DNA from 3 places in the Neobacillus niacini genome. Region 1 is predicted to be linked to each of the others. Evidence: riboswitches for the same ligand, from Rfam matches in the RefSeq annotation. Region 1 holds a riboswitch; each other region holds the start of a gene.

Region 1 (7,430 bases):
TGATATATTTGAAACTTCAGATGTTCCTAAAGAAGGATTTACAGCTATTAAACAATATTCATATGGTAAAGTTGAGTACTTAAAACTGAAGCCTGGTAAGGAAAAGGCAGCAGCTTTCCTTGAAACACGCCGCTGGGCAGCCATGCTTGGTGCGACTACTGAATTTAACAAAATGGAAGGTTTAGCACTAAACGAAAAGGATAAAAAGGTATATGTTGCCATCTCCGATCAAAGTAAGGCAATGGAAAAGGATTCAACTGGTAAAGATCCAGCAGATCATATTCAATTACCAAAAATTAAAGCTGGTGTAACCTATCAATTAGACTTGCAAGGCGGCCAAAAAGATAGTAATGGAAATGCAATTAACAGCTCGTATGTAGCACCATCCATGTCTGGTTTGGTAGTAGGGGAAGACCTCCCTGCAGCTGATGCATATGGAAATACTGCAAATGTAGATAAAGTAGCGAATCCGGATAACTTAAGCTACTCTGAAGCAATGAGAACACTCTTTATTGGTGAAGATAGTGGTAACCACACAAATAACTTCGTTTGGGCTTATAATGTTGATACGAAAGAATTAGAGCGTATTTTATCTGTTCCAGCAGTGGCGGAAGCAACTGGATTATTTGCTGCTGATGACCGCAATGGCTTCTCATACATTTTCAGTAATTTCCAGCATCCTGGTGATGAAGTAGAAGGTAAGTCCATTACCGCTGTTAATAAAGAAGAACTACTTAAAGCTGTTGACGAACAAATTGGTATTAATAAAACAGGCGGTATTGGTTATATCTCTGGTATGCCATCTGTAACAAAAATGCCAAAAAATAAATAAGATAACTGATTCTACAACATCGATTATTGGTAAAACAGAAGCTAATTCAGTAATGAAATTGTTAATTAATATTAATGGAAAAGGAAATAGACTACCTGTCTTTTTTGGACGGGTAGTCTATTTTAGTTTAATGTAGCAACCCCATCTTCTTCAAATCTTGGAGTAACATTGGTGTTATAAGCAAACCCATTAATTACATTCATTACTATTGGTGATGTTTTATCCATATTCTTGTTGATTTTGGTTTAGGGTTGAGAATTCATAAGCGGAGAATTTCCGACTATTGTATAGAGGAAGCTTAGGAAGCAGATATAAGCGGAGATATTCCGGTTAACTGCTTTAAAAGAGACAATATCCAAGGATTTGGATAAAATAAGCGGAAAAACTCCGCCTATTTTTAAGGAAATATGGTTATTTCCCAATTTAAGCGGAAATTAGCCGCTTATTTTCCAAACACATTGAAAATCAACATTCCATCCATTTTTTCATTCCATTTCCTCCTTTCAATTCTTGGATTCAGTATAATCAGGAAGTCTGGAATGAAACTGAAAAATGCAATAAAGTATGTAGTTAATTCCAAAACTTTAAAAAAAGTTCGATGTCCTTTTTTACAGCTAAAAAACCTGCAGACTAGTCTACAGGCTTTTTGGTTCAATTATTTTAATAGTTTTTGAATCACGAGATGTGTTAGATTTGGTACTACTTCAAATGAGTACGTCATTTCCAGTCTTTCAAGTTTCTTGTGAGCATCTAAACCATAAGGGCCAATATTGATTACTGGTACATTGATATCGCGAATGTCTTGATATTCTACAAAGTGCTTGGTGCCCCAGCCAGGATTGTTGTTCGATACGGCACTGATACCGGCTTCGTCATCACTAAGAGCTACAAAACTCATATCAGAGATATAAGGGAAAAAGTTGCGTGTTACAATCGGATATTGATAGTATGGCTGGAGTTCTTCCACTGCTTCATCCAATGAAGTAATTAAAGCAAGCTCATTAGTTGTTTTCCCTGTCAATTCAATTCGTGGAGAGTACAGGGAGGAATAAAACAGAATAATGGCTGGATTTTTATCCTTCATCCATTTCCAAGCTTCCTCTACCACTTTTGCGGCAAACATGCGCGTATCTAGTTCCGTATTTTTTAAAAGCTTTTCTTTAAATTGACTCATATGTGCCGTGAACGCTTCGCCGTTCTCATCGACCAATAATTGTTCCATTTCCTCGTAGGTCAACACTTTAGGTTTCCAAGAATGCGGTACATATGGTTCACCGCTTATTGTGCTGTATTGTTTATACCTTTCTTCGAAGGAAGTCAGGGCATTGGTAAAAGCAATCATAGCTTGTTCCTTTAACTTTTCAAGCACGTCCTTTGGAGACCAGGAATGAATAAAGAAATTGTAATAAACATAAGCAGCTAAGGCAGTTTGAACGGTATAAGACGGCTTTAAATCCGTTTGTTTTAACGAAACAGGAGGCACGGTCGTCTCACCAAACGCTTCGTTACAAAGCTCCGGATTGTAATTAATTTGCCTGGTCAGCTCGGCTGCAATAAAGTTTGGATCGAGTCCTTCAAAGGCTGAACCCACATGCGTTTCTGCTCCCGTAATAAAGAAAGATGGCAGCAGCTTTCCGACGGTCCCTTTGTAGATATAACGATTTTCATCACCTTCATATCTTGGTGAAACGAAATCCGCATTAATCGCGGCAACATAATCAAAACCATGTTCACTTCTCCAGCATTTCAATGTTTTCAAAGCGGAAAGAACACCATGTGAACTATCCTCCTCGTCACATTCCGCTAAGAGGACAATGTTTCCTTCTAATTCTTCAGGACGCTGAGAATAATAGTTTAAGAGATATACGTTACTGGCAACCCCGCTTTTCATATCAAGGACGCCGCGGCCAAATAACCAATCTCCCGAATCTAAATGTTCTTTCGCAGCAGCTGGCAGCTGTTCCATTTTTAGTGATTCCATCAGTTCATCTGGGAAGCAAGCTTGGTCTTTTAAATGGGTAAAATCTTCAATCCCCACCGTGTCCATATGGCCCATCAAAATCACAGTACGGTTGCTAGTTCCCTTTGTTCCTTTCACAAAAGCCAGAACATTATAACGTTCTTGATCATCATTTAGTGTTTGTTCTAAAACAAGGTGGCTGGGGTTTTGTGAAAAATAGGGCATAGAGGAAATCATAGAATATAAAGATTGAGCAATATCCTTTTCGCCACTGGTATTAACGACACTTTCAATGTTTACGAGCTGTTTCGTGAATGTCAGTACATCCTCACGACATTGCAACATAGTTTTGACCTTCTTTTCTAGTAATTTAGTATTTTAAAAAAATGTATCTCAGAAGATAAAGCCCGTCAAGCCTTTTAATTTGGGGATAAATTCCATTAAGAACATTATTGCAATTGTGGGAATATTTTTATATAATGAAATTGCTTCGTTAAACTAAATATAAATCCTCATTTTAAGCATTAGATGGGGTAGAGGTCGCGTTTGTTATTAGTATCCTATTAGAGATTCAGTGAAATCTATGAAAATAGGAAAAAGGATCAATCGCCGAAGCTTCTGAAATCACTTCTTTCAGAAAGCTGGGTCTGCACTCGAATAGGGGCAGAACTGTCACAGTTCCTTGGAATTGTGGAGAACTATCTTCACCAGTGCTAATCGATGAGGGTGTGCAGAACACCGTCATATTCATCCAGACGGTGTTTTTTTATTAACAAGGGGGAATATTTATGAAAAAATTTGCATTTTTATTAGCAGCAATGATGTTGATTTTATCTGCTTGCGGCACTGAGAAGACAGATGGGGAAAAGGCAGAAAAGGCAAACGGGGGAAAGCATGAGTTAGTGAAAAAAGGTGCGTTAACATTCTCGATGACAGGACAATATCCACCGTTAAACTTTAAGAAAGACGATAAATTGACTGGATTTGATGTTGAAATTGGAACAGAAATTGCTAAGAGGATCGGACTTGAAGCAAACCCTGTAACGAATCAATGGGAAACGATTATCCAAGGTTTGAAGGCAAAGAAATATGATGCCATTATTGGAAGTATGACTGCTACACCTGAACGTGATAAGCAAGTTGATTTCACTAATCCATATTATCTATCCGGTGCACAGATCTTTGTAGCGGAAGGCAATACGGATATTCAATCAAAGGATGATTTGAAGGGTAAATCGATTGGGGTCATTCAAGCCAGCACATGGAAGGATATGGCTGAAGAATTATCTGATCAAGTAAAAGGCTATCCAACAGACGTAAACGCACTTCAAGATTTGGAGCTTGGCCGTTTAGATGCCGTAATCACGGATAAAATTGTCGGTGTTAGTGCACAAAATGAAAAAGGCCTAAAAATTAAGGAAATTGGCGATTTATTGAATGAAGACCGTGTAAGTGTAGCCGTTGCTGAAGGAAACAAAGAGCTTGCTGATCAAATCAACGAAGCCCTCCAATCTATGATTGATGATGGTACGTATGAAAAAATCAGTATGAAATGGTTTAATACAAACATTATGGAAAAGTAAGATTGAAAAAAATACTTTCGTGTAAGCACCTAATGTGGGTGCTTGCGCTTTTTTAAAGAAGGAGGTACACATTGTGGTTTTTATTGAAAATATCATGAGTATTTTTAGTGAACATGGAATTGCTTTTTTGAAAGCTTCTTGGATGACCATCTCCATAACGGCAATCTCGCTATTATTTGCGATGGTGATTGGCTTAATTTTCGCGGGCTTTAAGATTTCCTCTAGTAAAATACTAAATTGGATTGCGGATATCTACATTGGTATTATTCGTGGAACGCCTCTCATTGTTCAAATTATGTTCCTTTATTATGGACTTGCCAATATCGTGAACCTAGACAGCTTCACGGCAGGAGCTCTGGCATTAGGTGTTCATACTGGAGCTTACATTGCTGAAATTTTTAGAGGAGCTGTGCAATCCATTGACCGTGGACAGATGGAAGCGGCTAGGTCACTCGGAATGCCCTACTCTCTCGCGATGAGGAGAATTATTTTCCCGCAAGCTTTCAAAAGAGCAATTCCATCTTTAGCAAATCAGTTTATTATTGGCTTAAAAGATTCTTCCCTTGTTGCCTATATTGCCGTAACAGATCTATATAACACAGCTCTTAGTGTCCAAGGTGAAAACTATATGCCTTTTGAAACGTATTTTGTTGTAGGGGTCTATTATTTGATTATCGTCCTAATTTTCACATGGGTTGCGAATCGTATTGAAAAGAAAATGGATGTCAGCAAACCTAAGGAGGGCGTAATTGCATGATTGAAATTAGCAATCTTTCAAAATCCTTTGGGAAGCTTGAAGTATTAAAAAATATAAACTTAAGTGTACATGAGAAAGAAGTAGTTGTTCTAATCGGTGCAAGTGGCTCTGGTAAAAGTACGCTGCTTCGCTGCCTGAATTTTTTAGAAGTGGCAGAGCGCGGTGACATTATCATCGATTCTGAAAACATAGACCTGGCAAAAACAAACTTAAATAAAGTTAGAGAAAAGGTAGGAATGGTGTTTCAGCATTTCAATCTTTTCCCTCATAAAACCGTACTAGAAAATATTATCGAAGCACCGATTTTTGTCAGAAAAGAGACAAAGGATGCAGCAAGTTCAAAAGCAATGGCTCTTCTTAAAAAAGTTGGCTTAGAGGATAAAGCGAATTACTATCCTGAACAATTATCGGGCGGACAAAAACAGCGGGTAGCAATTGCGAGAGCATTAGCAATGGAACCAAAAGTAATGCTATTTGATGAGCCGACTTCAGCATTGGATCCTGAGCTTGTTGGTGAAGTGCTGCAGGTAATGAAGGATCTGGCACGTGACGGGATGACGATGGTGATTGTCACACATGAAATGGGATTTGCGAAAGAAGTGGCGGACAGAGTCATTATGCTTGCAGACGGAAATATTATTGAAGAAGGACATCCCAATGATATCTTTGCCAATCCCATACATGAACGTACGAAAAGGTTTTTAAACCAAATATTATAGAATGTAACAAAACCTGCCTTTGGAGTATGCAAGGCAGGTTTTTTATCTTTTTATTTAATAGGAAATTCCTATTTTAAGTCCACAAGAATAAAAGTTTCGTCATCGCTCTTAAAATCTACGTTTTTTTCATTATTTAGACACTGTAAAATTTCCTGTTTCAATTGATATAAAGGTAATGAGACTGTTCTCCTTACTAATGGAGCTAAATAGTTTGAAATAAGGGGATCAACACCATCTGTGTAAAGGAGCAGTCTGCCTCCCTTTTTATATGTAAAGGTATTTGTTTTAAATACAACACCCTCAAATGTTCCAAGCGGCGGGGCTGTAGAAGACAATTCATATTGTGTTCCATTAGGATCCTGCCATATAGCAGGAGGATGGCCTGCATTTACATAATCAATTTTTTGTCTTTCTGTATCGATTAATAAATAGATAGCGGTAGAATAATGCCTAGCCTCCTCATTGTTATGAAACAATTTGTGAAGGTGGCTATCCAATTCTCTCATTACAAGATCAACAGGAACTCCTGCTGAAATTAGTCTTTGAAACAGAGAATGAAGAGTCATTGTGATTAAAGCGGAAGAAATTCCATGGCCCATCACATCAAGCAAAATGATTCCATAGCGATATTGGTCAATTTGATAAATCCCGTAGATATCACCTGATAATTCACCAGAGGCATTATAGAATACTTCCATTTGAACCTTATAATTGTTAATCGGATCGGTTAATGATGTTTCTTGAATGATTCTAGCCAGCTCTAACTCTTTCTGTGTTTCTATTTTATAGTTTTGATTTTGTTGGTTCAGTTCAAGTAATTCTTGTTTTTGGATTTCCAGCTTCTTAAGGGTAGTCTCTAATTCAGTGATCGCTTTATGCTTTGCTTTTAACGCTTCTTCGGTTTCCTTTTTTGCTAAAAGCAATTCACTTTCAAACTCGTTTCTTTTACGCATTGGTATAATAATACATTCCAATACTGTTCTCTCATTTACTTTCCTTAGCAGAGCGTTGATAAGAACGGGAATTTCTTCTCCGTTACCGGCCTCGAGTGAAATATACATTTCCTCTACCCGTTGTTCAAGTTTAATAAGCGGGAAAAAGTAAAACTGTGAAAACAGACGGGCTGGGACAGTGAGGATAGAATTGACATGTTGTCCTATTAAGGAATCATGGCTGTAATTGAGTATCTTGAGAAAAGTTTGATTCATTTCTAAAATAAAACCATCTTCTGACAGGGTGAGAAATCCACAAGGTGCATGATTCAACTGTTCGTCCATTAAAGAGGAACTCCTCTACCCACTGGGCTGCCTTCTACAGATACAGAGGCTTCGATCAGATATTGGGTGATTAGGTGAATAGTCTCCTCGGGATGACTCATATGCGGGCAATGTCCAGTTGCCTCCATTATTTTTAACATACTATTAGGAAGTTGACGATGAATATACTCTCCTACTGCTAATGGAGCAATAATATCATTTGAACACTGTAAAATAAGTGCTGGTACTGTTACCTTTTTTAAATCGGCGCGGTTATCGGCAAAAAAAGCAGCCTCTGCAAATTCCCGTGCAATAATAGGGTC
Region 2 (7,430 bases), 770 kb from region 1:
TACTCAAATTGAAGGATAAACTACTGATATGGAAGATCCAGTTGTGCTGGATCTTTTTTTTATGGAACGACTTTTTCTGTATGGAACTGCATATGGATATACAAAATTAGGAAGGCAATTTTTTGAAACATTGCTTCTTTAGTTCTCGTCTTAGTTTATGAAAGACTTTTGATAAGAAAGGATCTACGACTTTGAGACTTAACTGGAAAGGCAGACTACTATTTACATTCATTATAGGTCTTATTATTTTATTCATTGTAGAAAACCCTATTGGCATCAGCATATTAAATCGTTTTAACATTGGTGGTACTGCTCCAATGCCAACGGAACTTCATCCAGTAGTGAGAGAACGGAGCAATCAGTTAGTCCAACAAGCAGCTGATAAAGGAATTATGATGGTGATAACCGATGACTTCCGTAGTGCGGAAGTCCAAGATCGACTTTATGAACAAGGCCGAACAGCGGCTGGAAATATTGTAACTCATGCAAGAGGAGGAGAATCGTTTCATAACTTTGGGCTTGCCATTGATTTTGCCATAAAAACCCCCTCAGCAGATGTTATTTGGGATATGCAATATGATGGCAACCAAAATGGAAAAGCAGATTGGGGCGAAGTGGTAGAAATGGCAAAAGCCCTAGGCTTTGAATGGGGCGGTGATTGGGCTCAATTTAAAGACTATCCCCACTTACAAATGAATTTTGGCTTAACACTAGGAGACCTGCAAAACGGGAAAAGGCCGGCAGATTTATCCTTAACGGCGGATACCCATTAAAGGGAAACAGTGAGGTCCTTCCTCGCCTATACATCGTTTTTTAGAAAATAATAGTCCTGATTAGAAAATTAGATCCAGTTTACCTGGATTTTTTTTATGCGTTCCTCTATCTTTATTTTGATGACGAAATACGCATCACTCGTAAACAGTGTTATGATTGATTGACAGTTATTGATTTTACAAACATTGTTAACAATACTAATAATAAATACAACTGATAGGATGAAGAGATGAGAACAGAAGTAAGGTTAAAGGTGAAATCAAAGTTCGTTAATAAATATAAAAGCGGCTACCCGCTTATCACAAAAGACACCATTATGAATCCTAATGTTCTAGATGAAGAAGGTAGCACCATAAACCTTGTTGATGAAAAGAACAACTTTATTTCTAAAGGCTATTATGGTAAGCAAAATAAAGGTCTCGGTTGGGTGCTTAGCGCTAAAGAAAGTGAAACGTTTGATCATAGCTTTTTTCAAAAGACTTTGAAGGCTGCCTTCGATCAGAGAGAATTTTTTTACAACAGTTCTGAAACAACAGCATTTCGAGTGTTTAATGGTGAAGGCGATGGAATCGGTGGTTTAACGATTGATTACTTTGATGGTTATTACTTGATTACCTGGTACAGTATAGGCATTTATCATTTTCGAGAATTTATTATAGATTCATTGAAGGAATTAGTGGAGTATAAAGCCATCTATCAGAAAAAGCGTTTTGATGAAAGTGGTAAATACATTGAAGAGGATGACTTCGTCACAGGTAAACGAGGAGAGTTCCCAGTTATCGTGAAGGAAAACGGCGTCAATATTGCCGTTTATTTAAATGAAAGTGCTATGGTCGGTGTATTCTTAGATCAAAAGGATGTTAGAAAAGCATTACGAGATAGGTATACACAAGGGAAACGGGTATTAAATACATTCTCCTATACCGGAGTGTTTTCAGTGTTTTCCGCTTTAGGTGGCGCAAAAAAAACGACAAGTGTCGACCTTGCTAATCGTAGCAAACGTAAAACAATTGAGCAATTCCAAGTGAATGGAATAGCATATGAGGATCAAGATATCATTGTAGAGGATGTATTCAACTACTTCAAATATGCTGTAAGAAAAGGGCTACTGTTTGATGTCGTTATTCTTGATCCTCCAAGTTTCGCAAAATCAAAAAAGTTTGTTTTCAGTGCAGAAAAAGATTATAAAAACCTGTTAAAGGATGCCATCTCAATAACGGAGGATAACGGAACGATCCTCGCATCCACCAATTCTAGCTCTTTTAATATGGACAAATTTAAAGGGTTCATAGATACAGCCTTTAAGGAATCAAAAAAACGCTATAAAATAATGGAAGAATACTCACTTCCTGACGACTTCCGAACCAATAAACATTACCCAGAATCGGACTACCTAAAAGTAGTTTTCATTAAAAAGATAGGATAAAGTTCCAGTTCATAGGAATTTACTGTCCACCCCACACGGACAGTGTCCACGAGTGGTGCCTGTCACCGCAGTCCCTACGGTGACAGGGCACCTTTGCTCTTGAATTTTATAGAATTTTCTGCTATTATTATTAATAATTAAATATTTTCTTACTTCATTACCTTGAAGTGAGGATAGAGGCGCAAAGACCATAAGTACGCAATAGGAGGATAATGAGGTCCTAGGATGATTGTGGAAAGGGGAATTTGCCGAAGTGGTTAGAATCTCATTTGTCTATGCCGCTGGTTCTGCTATTGAATAAATACAGAACTGTCATATAGGTGACTATATGGAGGGCTATCTTACGCAAAGGAACGGTTTTAAATTATGTTTCTACTGCAGTAGCGAGCCTTCGTTGCTGCTTTTTTGCGTTTACTATTGATTGACCTGATCTACCTCTAATTTTTATTAAAAATTATGTAAAGGGTGAGCTTGATGATTTTTGGCCAAGTTTTAACAGCTATGGTGACGCCATTTGATCAACATGGAGAGATTGACTATCACGCAGCTAGAGCACTAGTAAATTATTTAATTGCTAATGGTACGGATGGATTAGTAGTTGCAGGAACCACTGGAGAATCTCCAACATTAACAACAGAGGAAAAAATAGCGTTATTTAAATTCGTGGTCGAGGTTGCAGCCGGCAGGGTGCCTGTCATCGCTGGAACTGGCTCTAATAACACGAGAGCATCTATCAGCTTAACGAAACAGGCAGAAGCAGCAGGCGTTGATGGAATTATGCTCGTAGCTCCATACTACAATAAACCATCTCAAGAAGGGTTATTTCAGCATTTTAAAGCCATTGCGGAAGCTACTTCCTTACCGATAATGCTTTATAATATTCCTGGACGCTGTGCCGTCAACATCTCCGTAGAAACCATTGTCCGCCTCTCAGAAATTAGTAATATTGTGGCGGTAAAAGAAGCAAGCGGCGATTTAGATGCCATGGCAGAAATCATTGGCCGTACTCCGGATACATTTACATTGTACAGTGGTGATGATGGACTAACTATACCAGTCCTAGCCATCGGCGGCGCAGGTGTTGTGTCTGTTGCTTCGCATATCATTGGCAATCAAATGCAGGAGATGGTTACACTATTTAAAAATGGACGTGTTCAAGAAGCAGCTGTTTTACACCGCAGCCTTCTCCCAATTATGAAAGCATTATTTGCAGCACCTAACCCTACACCAGTAAAAGCTGCATTAAATATGCAAGGTGTCCAGGTTGGGGAAGTCCGTCTTCCCATGATTCCCTTGAATGATGAAGAAAAGAGTGCACTGCAAAAAGTACTCCCAATTAACACCCTGGTTTAATCTGATTATCATTCCTGTCCCTTCGTGGGGCAGGTTCTTTTTTACAAAAAATTAATATTCAAATATTCACAAATATTACAATTCTCATGATAATCCTCTTCCCTATAAAATTGTATACTACAAATAGTTACATCCAATTCCCCTGATTTACCCTCTCTGCTACGCCCCTAAAAAACTCTGAAAGCAGGTCGATTTATGAAAATTAGTAAAAAGAAAAATTCTAGAGACAAAAACATGCCGGAAATAAACGCATGGGCAATTCCTATGACAACTCCACAAGAAAGAAAGAGCGTATTTATGGACTTAGCGACAAGTTCTGAATTTGGAATGAGGAATCGAGGTCTTGTCTTTTACTATGGAAAGGACTTAATTGCATACAAACGTGAAAAACCCTCTGACGAAAATCGCAACGAATTTCTCCGGGTTCTATCAAAATTTATGACCGATTGTTTAGAAGATGATTGTCCTTCCTCTTGGGATCTCTGTGGGTCCTCATTCTGGGAAAAACTCATTTATTACTTTTATCCCCAAAACATATCAATCTCACCAGCTATGAAGGAAGCAGCTAACTTCCTAATCCAATTGAAAAAGTTTGTTCAATGGCTTGATAAAAGAGTTGGTACTCATTATTATCCTGCAATCGAAATATCCACTTCAGAAGCTGCTCTTCATTTACAATCCTGTGAAAAACTATTAAATGTCCTCTTTTTCAAACACTTTCCGAAAGCTTATAGTCCTGACTGGAATCCAGAACAAGACATCGAAAACTTAACACTAAATGGCGCCCATTTTGTAAATACTCAGGAAGGTGTATTCGAGGTCACAAGCAAAATTGAAGACACATGTGTATTAACTGATTTGGGTTCGCATAAATCGTATTATGTAAAAGATTTGCCGACTGTTAATGTGGAATTAGGTATGATCTTAAGTGGTGTCATCGGCAGGCGAAAAGGTGACAAACATTGGCATTGGTATATTAGCGTTGCGGTTAATCCACCGCAGGCAAAAAATTATATTCCCACTTTTCTTACCTGTTAATCAAACGTTTGATTAGATTTGTACCCTTAAAATCAGTTCTATTGCCTTTATCCATAAACTGTTTGGAATTTATTGAGACAGGATAAACTAATGGGAGGTAAAAACTGGTATAGGGAGAGAATTAAATGTCTAAGGTTCTTGATGAACGTTTGAACTACTTAGGACAAAATCTATTGTCGGGTTGTTTACTAGGGATCGGTTTTGTTGCTTTTGTCGATGAGGCTGTGTTCCACCAGCTCCTGCACTGGCACCATTTCTATGATAAATCTACCCCTGATATTGGTCTGGTATCAGATGGGATTTTTCATGCATTTAGCTGGTTCTCAACGGTAGCAGGGTTATTTCTGGTTTCCGACCTTCGTCGTAGAAATGCTTGGTGGCCAAAGAGATGGTTTGGAGGATTTCTTTTGGGCGGAGGCGGATTTAATTTATACGATGGTACGGTTCAACATAAAATCATGAGGATTCATCAAATTCGATATAACGTCAAAATTGCACTTTACGATTGGGTATGGAATATACTCGCGGTTCTCATACTAGTTGTTGGATTTATCATCATTTTTCGGACTAGCCGGGAATCAAAAACGATGGACGGGACTGTCTAAATGGAACATCACCATATCCATCAAGCAAAAGAGCTGTCAATTGAACTTCTTTTAGCTCTCCCTTTTGTACTGGCTGTATTGATTTATCTTCTATTAGGATTAGTCTCTAACCAACGTCATAAGCGATGGCCGATTTATCGATACATGTACTGGGTATCCGGCGTTCTTTCGGCAGCTGCTGCACTAATCGGTCCTGTCGCCGACCGTGCTCATGAAAATTTCACGGCCCATATGGTTGGCCATTTGTTTCTTGGAATGCTGGCGCCTCTTCTTCTAGCACATGCTGCTCCAATGACTCTATTAATGAGAACACTAAGTGTTGGACATGCTAGAAAACTCTCCCGCATTTTAAAGCGTTTTCCAGTTAGCATATTTTGCCACCCACTTGTTGCCTCTATACTCAATATCGGAGGTTTATGGGTATTATATACGACAGACCTGTACTCAGCAATGCATCAATATAACCTTCTTCATATGGTTATACATCTGCATGTATTCTTGGCAGGATATCTTTATACCATTTCGATTATCTATATTGACCCCCTCCCCCATCGGTATAGTTTTATTTTTCGAGCAATCGTTCTAATTCTGTCATTAGCCGCCCACGGAATCCTTTCAAAGTACATTTATGCTTATCCCCCCGCTGGTGTACCAATTGAACAGGCACAAGTGGGAGGAATGATCATGTATTATGGAGGGGATATGATAGAAATTAGCCTGATATTCTTATTCTGCCGACAATGGTATAAGGCTTCCCGACCACGAACCTCTGTGTCGTTAAGTCATTAAAAATAATATAAGAACACCTAAAAAACCTGTATAGATGAATAAGGTATCATCTATACAGGTTTTTCATTGAACTCATTTATAAATTTTACTAATCTTGTCTATCATGGTAATTAATAAGGAATGATGGAACCGAGAAACTCATCCACAAATGCCTCTTGGTCTGCATAAGTTTAGCTTTACGAAAATATGATAAAATAAGTATCCTAAAAAAGGAGTTGTTTAAATGGTAATCTTTAATAAAATCGCTCTATTTTTTGTTATTTTATACTCAGTCATCATTATCTTAAATACTTATTTAGGAGAAACGGAACGGGTACAATCAAATGTAATTTACTTTTTAATGAATGGTTTTGCATATATTGTATCAGCCATGGATATGGAAAAAAGAAAAGTGGAACTATCGAAGCCATAATATTTTCTGAACCTTTAAGAAGTTAATTAAACGTTTGATTAGTTCATCGAAAATCCTTTTAAACAAAAGTTCAACCCCTTTAATCAAACGTTTGATTAGTTTTTATTTCTGCTATTTGCTTTAGGTCTATTGAACGTGTAACAATAATCTTTTTGATATATTTAGCTAAGAACCATTTATCCATTAACACTCCAATTGGACCCAACCATAAATGATATTGAATATGATCAATCATTGTCGTTCCCTTTTCTTCTTCAATGAACTGATGGATATATATGAAAGATTTAAATGGGCCCTTAACCATTTTTTCTACAAAACTATGAGGCTTTTCCATGAATATAATCCTCGAAGTAATCCTTTGTTTAATCCCAAAATGTACACACTCCCAAGATACCCAATCACCTTCTCCTGGCAAACTGTTACTTATACCAGCGACAGCCTTTCCCCTAGCTTTCAAGGGAGTTTGTGAGTGATTGCCGAAGCCTCTTGCTACGTCAAAACAAACCTCAATGGGCGCCTGAATAAATTGTTTGTATTCAATTAGGGGCATTTCTACCGACTCCATTCTTCACATTCATCAAAGAGTATTCCAGCTGACGATGTACTCAATATGCTCCGTTGGGAGTTGTATACTTGGTTCTGCCACAGACCAATGACCTTCGATCTCCAATTCCTTACAAGCTAATTCAAACTGCCCCATGGCAATTCCCATATCTAAAAGCTGCATGTCATATCCAAGTTTCGAACTATAATTGGGTGTATGCTCAATGTAAAAATGACAGACCTTTCTATCGCTGGACATTAAAAGTCGCCAAGGCTGTTTATTAGATGCGGAAGGGCCAAGCCTGACCATTTCAATAGGTATTTCCAGTGGTCCTGCATTTTCTCTTTTCAATCGAACTTCAAATGAAATGTCATAAAACAACTGATCCCATTGTTTTTTATTATCAGCCTTAACAACGTATCGGAGTGCCTTATCAAATACCCGTTGTTTTTGGTTCGGGTATCCGATGGGTGTTATACAGGGGATAAA
Region 3 (7,430 bases), 1.5 Mb from region 1:
GTAGATTTAAGTGAAGCAAAAGTTGTAATCTCTGGCGGACGTGGTGTCAAGAGTGCAGAAGGCTTCGAACCGCTTAAAGAATTAGCCAATGTTTTAGGCGGCGCAGTTGGGGCATCCCGTGGTGCCTGTGACGCTGACTATTGTGATTACTCTTTGCAAATCGGTCAAACTGGTAAAGTTGTAACACCTGACCTTTACATTGCTTGTGGAATTTCTGGAGCTATCCAGCATTTAGCAGGGATGTCAAACTCCAAGGTAATCGTTGCGATCAATAAAGACCCAGAAGCCAATATCTTTAAAGTAGCAGATTATGGTATTGTTGGGGATCTATTTGAAGTAGTACCACTTTTAACAGAAGAGTTTAAAAAGTTAAAGGTTCACTCATAATAAATAAGGCGAGCAGTGGAAACTGTTCGCCTTATTACATATAATAAGCCAGAATATGAACCGTTTTTTAGGGGAAATTACATCCGAGACAGATTATTAGCATGATGGTTTAAACAATGCTATACTTTCGATAGAAATTAGTAATTATTTAGGAGGAATAAACAAATGGCTATTTCAAACGTAACTGATGCAAATTTCTCTGCTGAAACAGGCTCTGGTCTTGTTCTAGCGGATTTCTGGGCTCCATGGTGTGGACCTTGTAAAATGATCGCTCCAGTTCTTGAGGAACTTGATTCCGAAATGGGCGAGAAAGTAAAAATCGTTAAATTAGATGTAGACGATAACCAAGAAACTGCTGCTAAATACGGCGTTATGAGTATCCCTACATTACTTGTTTTCAAAAATGGCGAAGTGGTTGACAAAGTAGTCGGCTTCCAGCCAAAAGACGCTTTAGCTGGTGTATTAGAAAAGCACGTTTAAGAATTGATAACCTTAGCTGGATTCCTCTGGCTAAGGTTTTTATTTTTGGAAATAGAATCAGGCTTTTCTTTATGCGGAGTTTGCTTTAAAATTTTTATGATAGATAAAGACGGGGAGGAGCAGCTAGTATGAATGAGATAATAAAACAAAAATTAACACTGCTGCCTGATCAGCCTGGCTGCTACTTGATGAAGGACCGTCAGGGAACGATCATATATGTAGGAAAAGCTAAAATACTAAAAAATCGTGTACGGTCTTATTTTACCGGTTCACATGATGGTAAAACATTTAGACTCGTCAATGAGATTGAGGACTTTGAATATATCGTCACCTCATCTAATATCGAAGCACTGTTACTCGAATTAAATCTAATCAAAAAATACGATCCTAAATATAATGTCATGCTGAAGGATGATAAAACCTATCCGTTTATTAAATTGACAGCGGAGAGACATCCAAAACTCATCATTACAAGAAAAGTAAAAAAGGATAAAGGCAAGTACTTTGGTCCTTATCCGAACGTCATGGCAGCGAATGAAACGAAAAAGCTGCTAGACCGAATCTACCCATTGCGAAAATGCTCAACCCTTCCAGACCGTGTGTGTTTGTACTACCATTTAGGTCAGTGCCTGGCACCATGTGTAAATGAAGTACATGAAGAGCAATACAAGCAAATGACCGACGAAATTACCCGTTTTCTTAATGGCGGATTTAAAGAGATAAAAAAAGAACTAACGGAGAAAATGACCAGTGCATCTGAAGAATTAGATTTCGAGCGTGCAAAGGAATTCAGAGATAAGATTATCCACATTGAAACCATTATGGAAAAGCAAAAAATCACGATGACTGATTTTACTGATCGCGATGTGTTTGGCTATGCTGTCGATAAAGGGTGGATGTGTGTTCAAGTTTTCTTTGTACGCCAAGGAAAACTGATTGAACGTGACGTTTCCATGTTTCCAATCTACAATGAGCCAGAAGAAGAAATTCTTACTTTCCTAGGTCGATTTTACGAAAAATCGAATCATATTAAACCGAAGGAAATTTTGATTCAGGATGAAATTGATTTAAATCTTGCCGAACAGCTTCTTCAGGTTAAAGTCCTAAAACCTCAGCGCGGTCAGAAAAAAGATCTTATTAAAATGGCAATTAAAAATGCGAAAATTGCATTGAATGAGAAATTCTCTCTAATCGAAAAAGACGAGGTAAGGACGATAAAGGCTGTTGAAAACCTTGGGGAGCTTATGGGTATTTATACCCCGCATCGCATTGAGTCTTTCGACAATTCTAATATTCAAGGGACGGATCCTGTATCTGCGATGGTGGTCTTCATTGATGGGAAGCCGAATAAGCGTGAATACCGAAAGTATAAGATTAAATCGGTTAAGGGACCTGATGATTATGAATCGATGCGTGAAGTAACCAGAAGAAGATATTCTAGGGCGTTGAAAGAAGGACTTCCGCTTCCGGACCTCATTATTATTGATGGCGGAAAAGGGCATGTAGAGGCGGTCAGAGACGTTTTAGAAAACGAACTGGGTTTAGATATCCCCCTAGCTGGGCTAGTCAAGGATGATAAGCACAAAACTTCTCAGCTTTTATATGGGAATCCACTTGAAATTATTCCGCTCGGCAGAAACAGCCAAGAATTTTATTTATTGCAAAGAATCCAAGATGAGGTTCACCGTTTTGCGATCACTTTTCATCGTCAAACACGAGGAAAAAGTGCGTTTCAATCGCTACTGGACGACATTCCAGGTGTTGGTGAAAAACGTAAAAAGCAGCTGTTAAAGGAATTTGGTTCCGTTAAGAAAATGAAAGAAGCTACATTTGACGAGTTTAGAGCCATTGGAATTCCAGCTCCTGTAGCAGAGGAATTAATTAAAAAACTTCAATCATAGTGATTGTCAGAAAAATCTTGCTATGCTATAATGATTGAAAATTATATTACTATCACTTTTTAATAATGAAGTGAAGGTAGAGGTGCGAGCTTCAATAGTAATGATTCGGAGAAGGATGGGCTTCTGTGATGAATCATGAAAGGGGATGGTCGCCGAAGTGAAGAAAGTCTCATTTCTTTCTTTGCTGGTCCTGTATTGAATAAATGCCGGATTGTCAAGGTTTAATGCCTTGGAGAGCTATCTTACATTGTAGACGCAGAATTTTTTTGTGTATTCAAGCAATGAGATGCCCTCTCATTGCTTTTTTATTTTTTTTGCGGGGAAACATATAGTGATTCTTAACCTATAACTGAAAGCAGGGGAAAAGATGGGTTTAATTGTACAAAAGTTTGGCGGTACTTCGGTTGGAAGTGTAGAAAAAATCCTAAATGTAGCACAACGAGTAAAAGATGAAACCGATCAAGGGAATCAGGTTGTAGTGGTTGTTTCGGCAATGGGGAAATCAACTGACCAGCTGGTGGATCTAGCAAAAGAAATTTCCGCGGCTCCTAACAAACGAGACATGGACATGCTCCTAAGTACGGGAGAACAGGTAACAATCGCTTTATTGTCAATGGCTCTAAATGAACAGAATCTTCCTGCCGTTTCGTTTACCGGCTGGCAGGCTGGAATTGTCACGGAGCCTGTTCATGGAAATGCCCGTATTACAACGATAAATACAGAAGCGGTAAAAAATCAGCTTGATGACGGTAAAGTGGTAATTGTTGCAGGCTTCCAAGGGATTACGGAAAATGGTCAAATTACTACTCTTGGCCGTGGAGGTTCAGATACGACGGCCGTGGCACTTGCTGCTGCACTAAACGCTGATAAATGTGATATTTATACCGATGTAACGGGTGTATTCACAACTGACCCTAGATATGTGAAGAGTGCACGGAAATTACAGTCCGTGTCTTATGATGAAATGCTCGAGCTTGCCAATTTAGGTGCTGGAGTGCTCCATCCCAGGGCAGTAGAATTTGCGAAAAACTATCAAGTCAAATTAGAGGTTCGCTCAAGTATGGAAAGAGTAAAAGGAACAGTAATTGAGGAGGAAGCGTCAATGGAACAAAATCTTGTAGTCCGTGGAGTGGCATTTGAAGATGAAATTACGAAGGTAAGTGTATTAGGACTTGCCAATTCTTTAACAAGTTTATCAACCATTTTTACAACCCTGGCTGAGAACCATTTGAACGTAGACATTATTGTTCAAAGTACAACAGAAGCAGAAACAGCAAATCTTGCTTTCTCTATTAAAACCCAAGACCTGATGGAGACATTGAAAGTCCTTGAAAATAGCAAGGATGTACTAAACTATGAACAGCTTGACGCAGAAAATCAACTGGCAAAAGTATCAATCGTCGGCTCAGGAATGATTTCTAACCCTGGAGTAGCAGCAAAAATGTTTGAAGTTCTAGCCGCGAACCAAATTCAAATAAAAATGGTCAGCACCTCAGAAATCAAAGTCTCAGCAGTAGTCGAAGAAAAACACATGCTAAAAGCCGTAGAAGTACTGCACCAAGCATTTGGACTAAATAGAGAAGATTAAAAAAGCCTCCTTGGAGACAACTCCAAGGAAAACTTTTTGCCAATCTGTCCGCCTGAGGTGGACAGTGTCCACGGGTGGTGACAGGCACCGACTGAAGTACCAACTGAAGCACCAGCTGCAACAAGAAAAAGCTTTCATCGGGAGGTCCTGATGAAAGCTTTTCTGCATGCTAAAGTGTGTCTTTACGATCCCATTTGACGGTGAATAGGACTTTGTTTGCTTTTTTTACTGGGTGTTCGAAGGTTTCGGCGATGGCTTGTTTTTGGAGTTCGATTTGTTGAGCGAGAAAGCCAGCTTCAATTTGGAAGTAGTGTTCTGCTTTTGATTTGACTCTCGAAACGAACAGCGGGCTGACAAGTTCAAATTCTATTTCATCTTTACGCTCTTTTTTTAATTCGAGCTGTCCCCAAGAAGCTTTTGAGAAAAAATCGATGATTTCGTCAAAGCTATTTAAAGGGTGACTGCGGGCTAATCGTTTTCCAGCCCAGTAAAGGATTTCTGGTGTGTCTTTACCTAAGATTTCTGGCAGTATGAATTCACGAATCAATTCATATCCAAACAGTGAAATATTTCTTGGTTCATTCGATTGTAAAGTAAGTTCGACGGCAGTACTTTCATTCATTTTGCTTCCCCTCTTTCTACCATTCTATTATATACAATTACGGCTTTAAGTTAAGAACACTTTTTAGGAAATATAGTGTACAGCGTTAGAGTGGTAAAGGATTGTTATTTTGCAATATAATAGCGTGTCTTTCATCATAATTATCTTTCCCATTTATGGCAACAGTCTATGGATGTAATTTAATTATTTATTGTAATTCTACTGGATTTAATACAAGATAATTCCATTTGCAAGAAGAAAACTAATAATTTATTATAATATCAATATATTTTAAAAATTAAATTTTTATATAACTTTTGTGTATCCGTTTTCTTGACGCTCCTTCCTGTTGGGAGTAAAATGGACATGTCACATAATTGTCACAGTGGTGCTAAGTTTGAGAATTCTTATTTACAAGAAAAATAGTTGAAGGCTTATCATCCTGGAAAAATTTAAGGGGGGTTAATTATGGCAGGGAATCGTGAGTTTTTGAATCGAAGATTGCATTCATTACTAGGAGTAATTCCAATAGGTTTATTCCTTGTGCAGCATCTAGTAGTCAACAATTTTGCTACAAGAGGACCAGAGGCCTTTAACAATGCGGCGAATTTTATGGGGAACCTTCCTTTTAGAATTGTCCTTGAAACAGTAATTATTTATTTACCAATTTTATTTCATGCAATCTATGGCCTTTATATTGCTTTTACTGCAAAAAATAATGCCGGAAAGTATGGATACTTCAGAAACTGGATGTTCCTATTACAGCGTGTTTCTGGTGTCATCACGTTAATCTTTATTACATGGCATGTATGGGAAACTCGTGTTGCAGCAGCATTCGGTGCGCATGTTAACTATGACATGATGGCGGATATCCTTTCTTCACCATTCATGTTTGGTTTCTATGTGGTTGGTATCATTTCAACTATTTTCCACTTTGCAAATGGTTTGTGGTCATTCTTGGTTAGCTGGGGTATTACTGTTTCCCCACGTTCACAAGTAATTTCTACATATTTCACCATTGGTGTTTTCATTATTCTATCAATCGTGGGAATTAGCACACTACTAGCATTTGTATAAAAAATTAACTTCATACTCTGTGTTGAAAAATATCGGATTTTTGGATTAAGGGAGTGAGTCACAATGAGTAAGGGTAAGGTGATCATAGTTGGTGGCGGCTTAGCCGGCTTAATGGCAACCATCAAAGTTGCAGAAGAAGGAACACCAGTAGAATTATTTTCACTTGTTCCAGTTAAACGTTCCCACTCTGTTTGTGCCCAAGGCGGTATGAATGGAGCAGTAAATACAAAAGGTGAAGGAGATTCACCATGGATTCACTTTGATGATACCGTATATGGCGGGGACTTCTTGGCTAACCAGCCGCCAGTTAAGGCGATGTGTGAAGCAGCACCTGGAATCATTCACTTAATGGACCGGATGGGTGTTATGTTTAACCGGACTCCAGAAGGACTTTTGGACTTCCGCCGTTTCGGAGGTACACAGCATTCAAGAACTGCATTTGCTGGTGCGACTACAGGTCAGCAGCTGCTTTATGCATTGGACGAGCAGGTTCGTCGTCATGAAGTAGCTGGATTAGTAACAAAGTACGAAGGCTGGGAATTTTTAGGCGCAGTTGTAGATGATGATGGCGTTTGCCGAGGAATTGTTGCTCAAAACCTCACATCGATGGAGATTAAATCCTTTTCCGGTGATGCAGTTATTATGGCAACAGGCGGCCCTGGAATCATCTTCGGAAAAACAACGAACTCTGTTATTAATACAGGTTCTGCTGCATCTATCGTATATCAACAAGGTGCATATTATGCGAATGGTGAAATGATTCAAATTCATCCAACTGCGATTCCTGGTGATGATAAGCTCCGCTTAATGAGTGAATCAGCACGTGGTGAAGGTGGACGAGTTTGGACATATAAAGATGGAAAACCTTGGTACTTCCTAGAAGAAAAATATCCAGCGTACGGAAACTTAGTACCACGTGATATTGCAACACGTGAGATTTTCTCTGTCTGTGTAGATCAGAAGTTGGGTATTAATGGCGAAAACATGGTCTACCTAGATCTTTCACATAAGGATCCAAAAGAATTAGACATTAAACTTGGCGGAATCATTGAAATCTATGAAAAATTCATGGGTGACGATCCTCGTAAAGTTCCGATGAAAATTTTCCCTGCCGTGCACTATTCAATGGGCGGGCTATGGGTTGATTATGATCAAATGACCAATATTCCAGGACTTTTTGCTGCCGGTGAGTGTGATTATTCACAGCACGGTGCCAATCGTTTAGGTGCGAATTCATTACTTTCAGCTATTTATGGCGGTATGGTCGTTGGACCGAATGCGGTTAGATATATCAAGGGTCTTGAGAAGAGTTCAGATGCCGTATCATCTACTGTATTTGATCGTCACGTAAAGGAACAAGAAGAAAAATGGTCTTCCATTATGTCTTTAAATGGCA

Evidence for each region. A riboswitch is a leader RNA that binds a small molecule or an ion and turns the genes downstream of it on or off. The one in region 1 is predicted to bind lysine.
Region 2: it holds a riboswitch for lysine, as region 1 does, so the genes downstream of both, dapA (4-hydroxy-tetrahydrodipicolinate synthase) here and ACN6MT_RS04395 (ABC transporter substrate-binding protein) in region 1, are expected to answer to the same signal.
Region 3: it holds a riboswitch for lysine, as region 1 does, so the genes downstream of both, ACN6MT_RS11835 (aspartate kinase) here and ACN6MT_RS04395 (ABC transporter substrate-binding protein) in region 1, are expected to answer to the same signal.

Annotation. Positions count from the first base shown of each region.
Region 1 covers NZ_CP183883.1:918,522-925,951, forward strand. Annotated here, with positions in the region: gene ACN6MT_RS04385 (PhoX family protein) at 1-832, shown strand, start outside; gene ACN6MT_RS04390 (M20/M25/M40 family metallo-hydrolase) at 1,488-3,137, opposite strand; lysine riboswitch at 3,319-3,501, shown strand; gene ACN6MT_RS04395 (ABC transporter substrate-binding protein) at 3,581-4,375, shown strand; gene ACN6MT_RS04400 (amino acid ABC transporter permease) at 4,470-5,132, shown strand; gene ACN6MT_RS04405 (amino acid ABC transporter ATP-binding protein) at 5,129-5,851, shown strand; gene ACN6MT_RS04410 (SpoIIE family protein phosphatase) at 5,920-7,128, opposite strand; gene ACN6MT_RS04415 (alpha/beta fold hydrolase) at 7,128-7,430, opposite strand, start outside.
Region 2 covers NZ_CP183883.1:147,405-154,834, forward strand. Annotated here, with positions in the region: gene ACN6MT_RS00750 (branched-chain amino acid aminotransferase) at 1-19, shown strand, start outside; gene ACN6MT_RS00755 (M15 family metallopeptidase) at 270-773, shown strand; gene ACN6MT_RS00760 (class I SAM-dependent rRNA methyltransferase) at 1,004-2,200, shown strand; lysine riboswitch at 2,367-2,547, shown strand; gene dapA (4-hydroxy-tetrahydrodipicolinate synthase) at 2,675-3,553, shown strand; gene ACN6MT_RS00770 (hypothetical protein) at 3,749-4,591, shown strand; gene ACN6MT_RS00775 (DUF2243 domain-containing protein) at 4,717-5,196, shown strand; gene ACN6MT_RS00780 (cytochrome c oxidase assembly protein) at 5,197-5,985, shown strand; gene ACN6MT_RS00785 (hypothetical protein) at 6,209-6,397, shown strand; gene ACN6MT_RS00790 (SRPBCC family protein) at 6,477-6,947, opposite strand; gene ACN6MT_RS00795 (nitroreductase family protein) at 6,975-7,430, opposite strand, start outside.
Region 3 covers NZ_CP183883.1:2,461,785-2,469,214, forward strand. Annotated here, with positions in the region: gene ACN6MT_RS11820 (electron transfer flavoprotein subunit alpha/FixB family protein) at 1-387, shown strand, start outside; gene trxA (thioredoxin) at 553-867, shown strand; gene uvrC (excinuclease ABC subunit UvrC) at 996-2,768, shown strand; lysine riboswitch at 2,838-3,016, shown strand; gene ACN6MT_RS11835 (aspartate kinase) at 3,136-4,356, shown strand; gene ACN6MT_RS11840 (YslB family protein) at 4,526-4,978, opposite strand; gene ACN6MT_RS11845 (succinate dehydrogenase cytochrome b558 subunit) at 5,426-6,034, shown strand; gene sdhA (succinate dehydrogenase flavoprotein subunit) at 6,098-7,430, shown strand, end outside.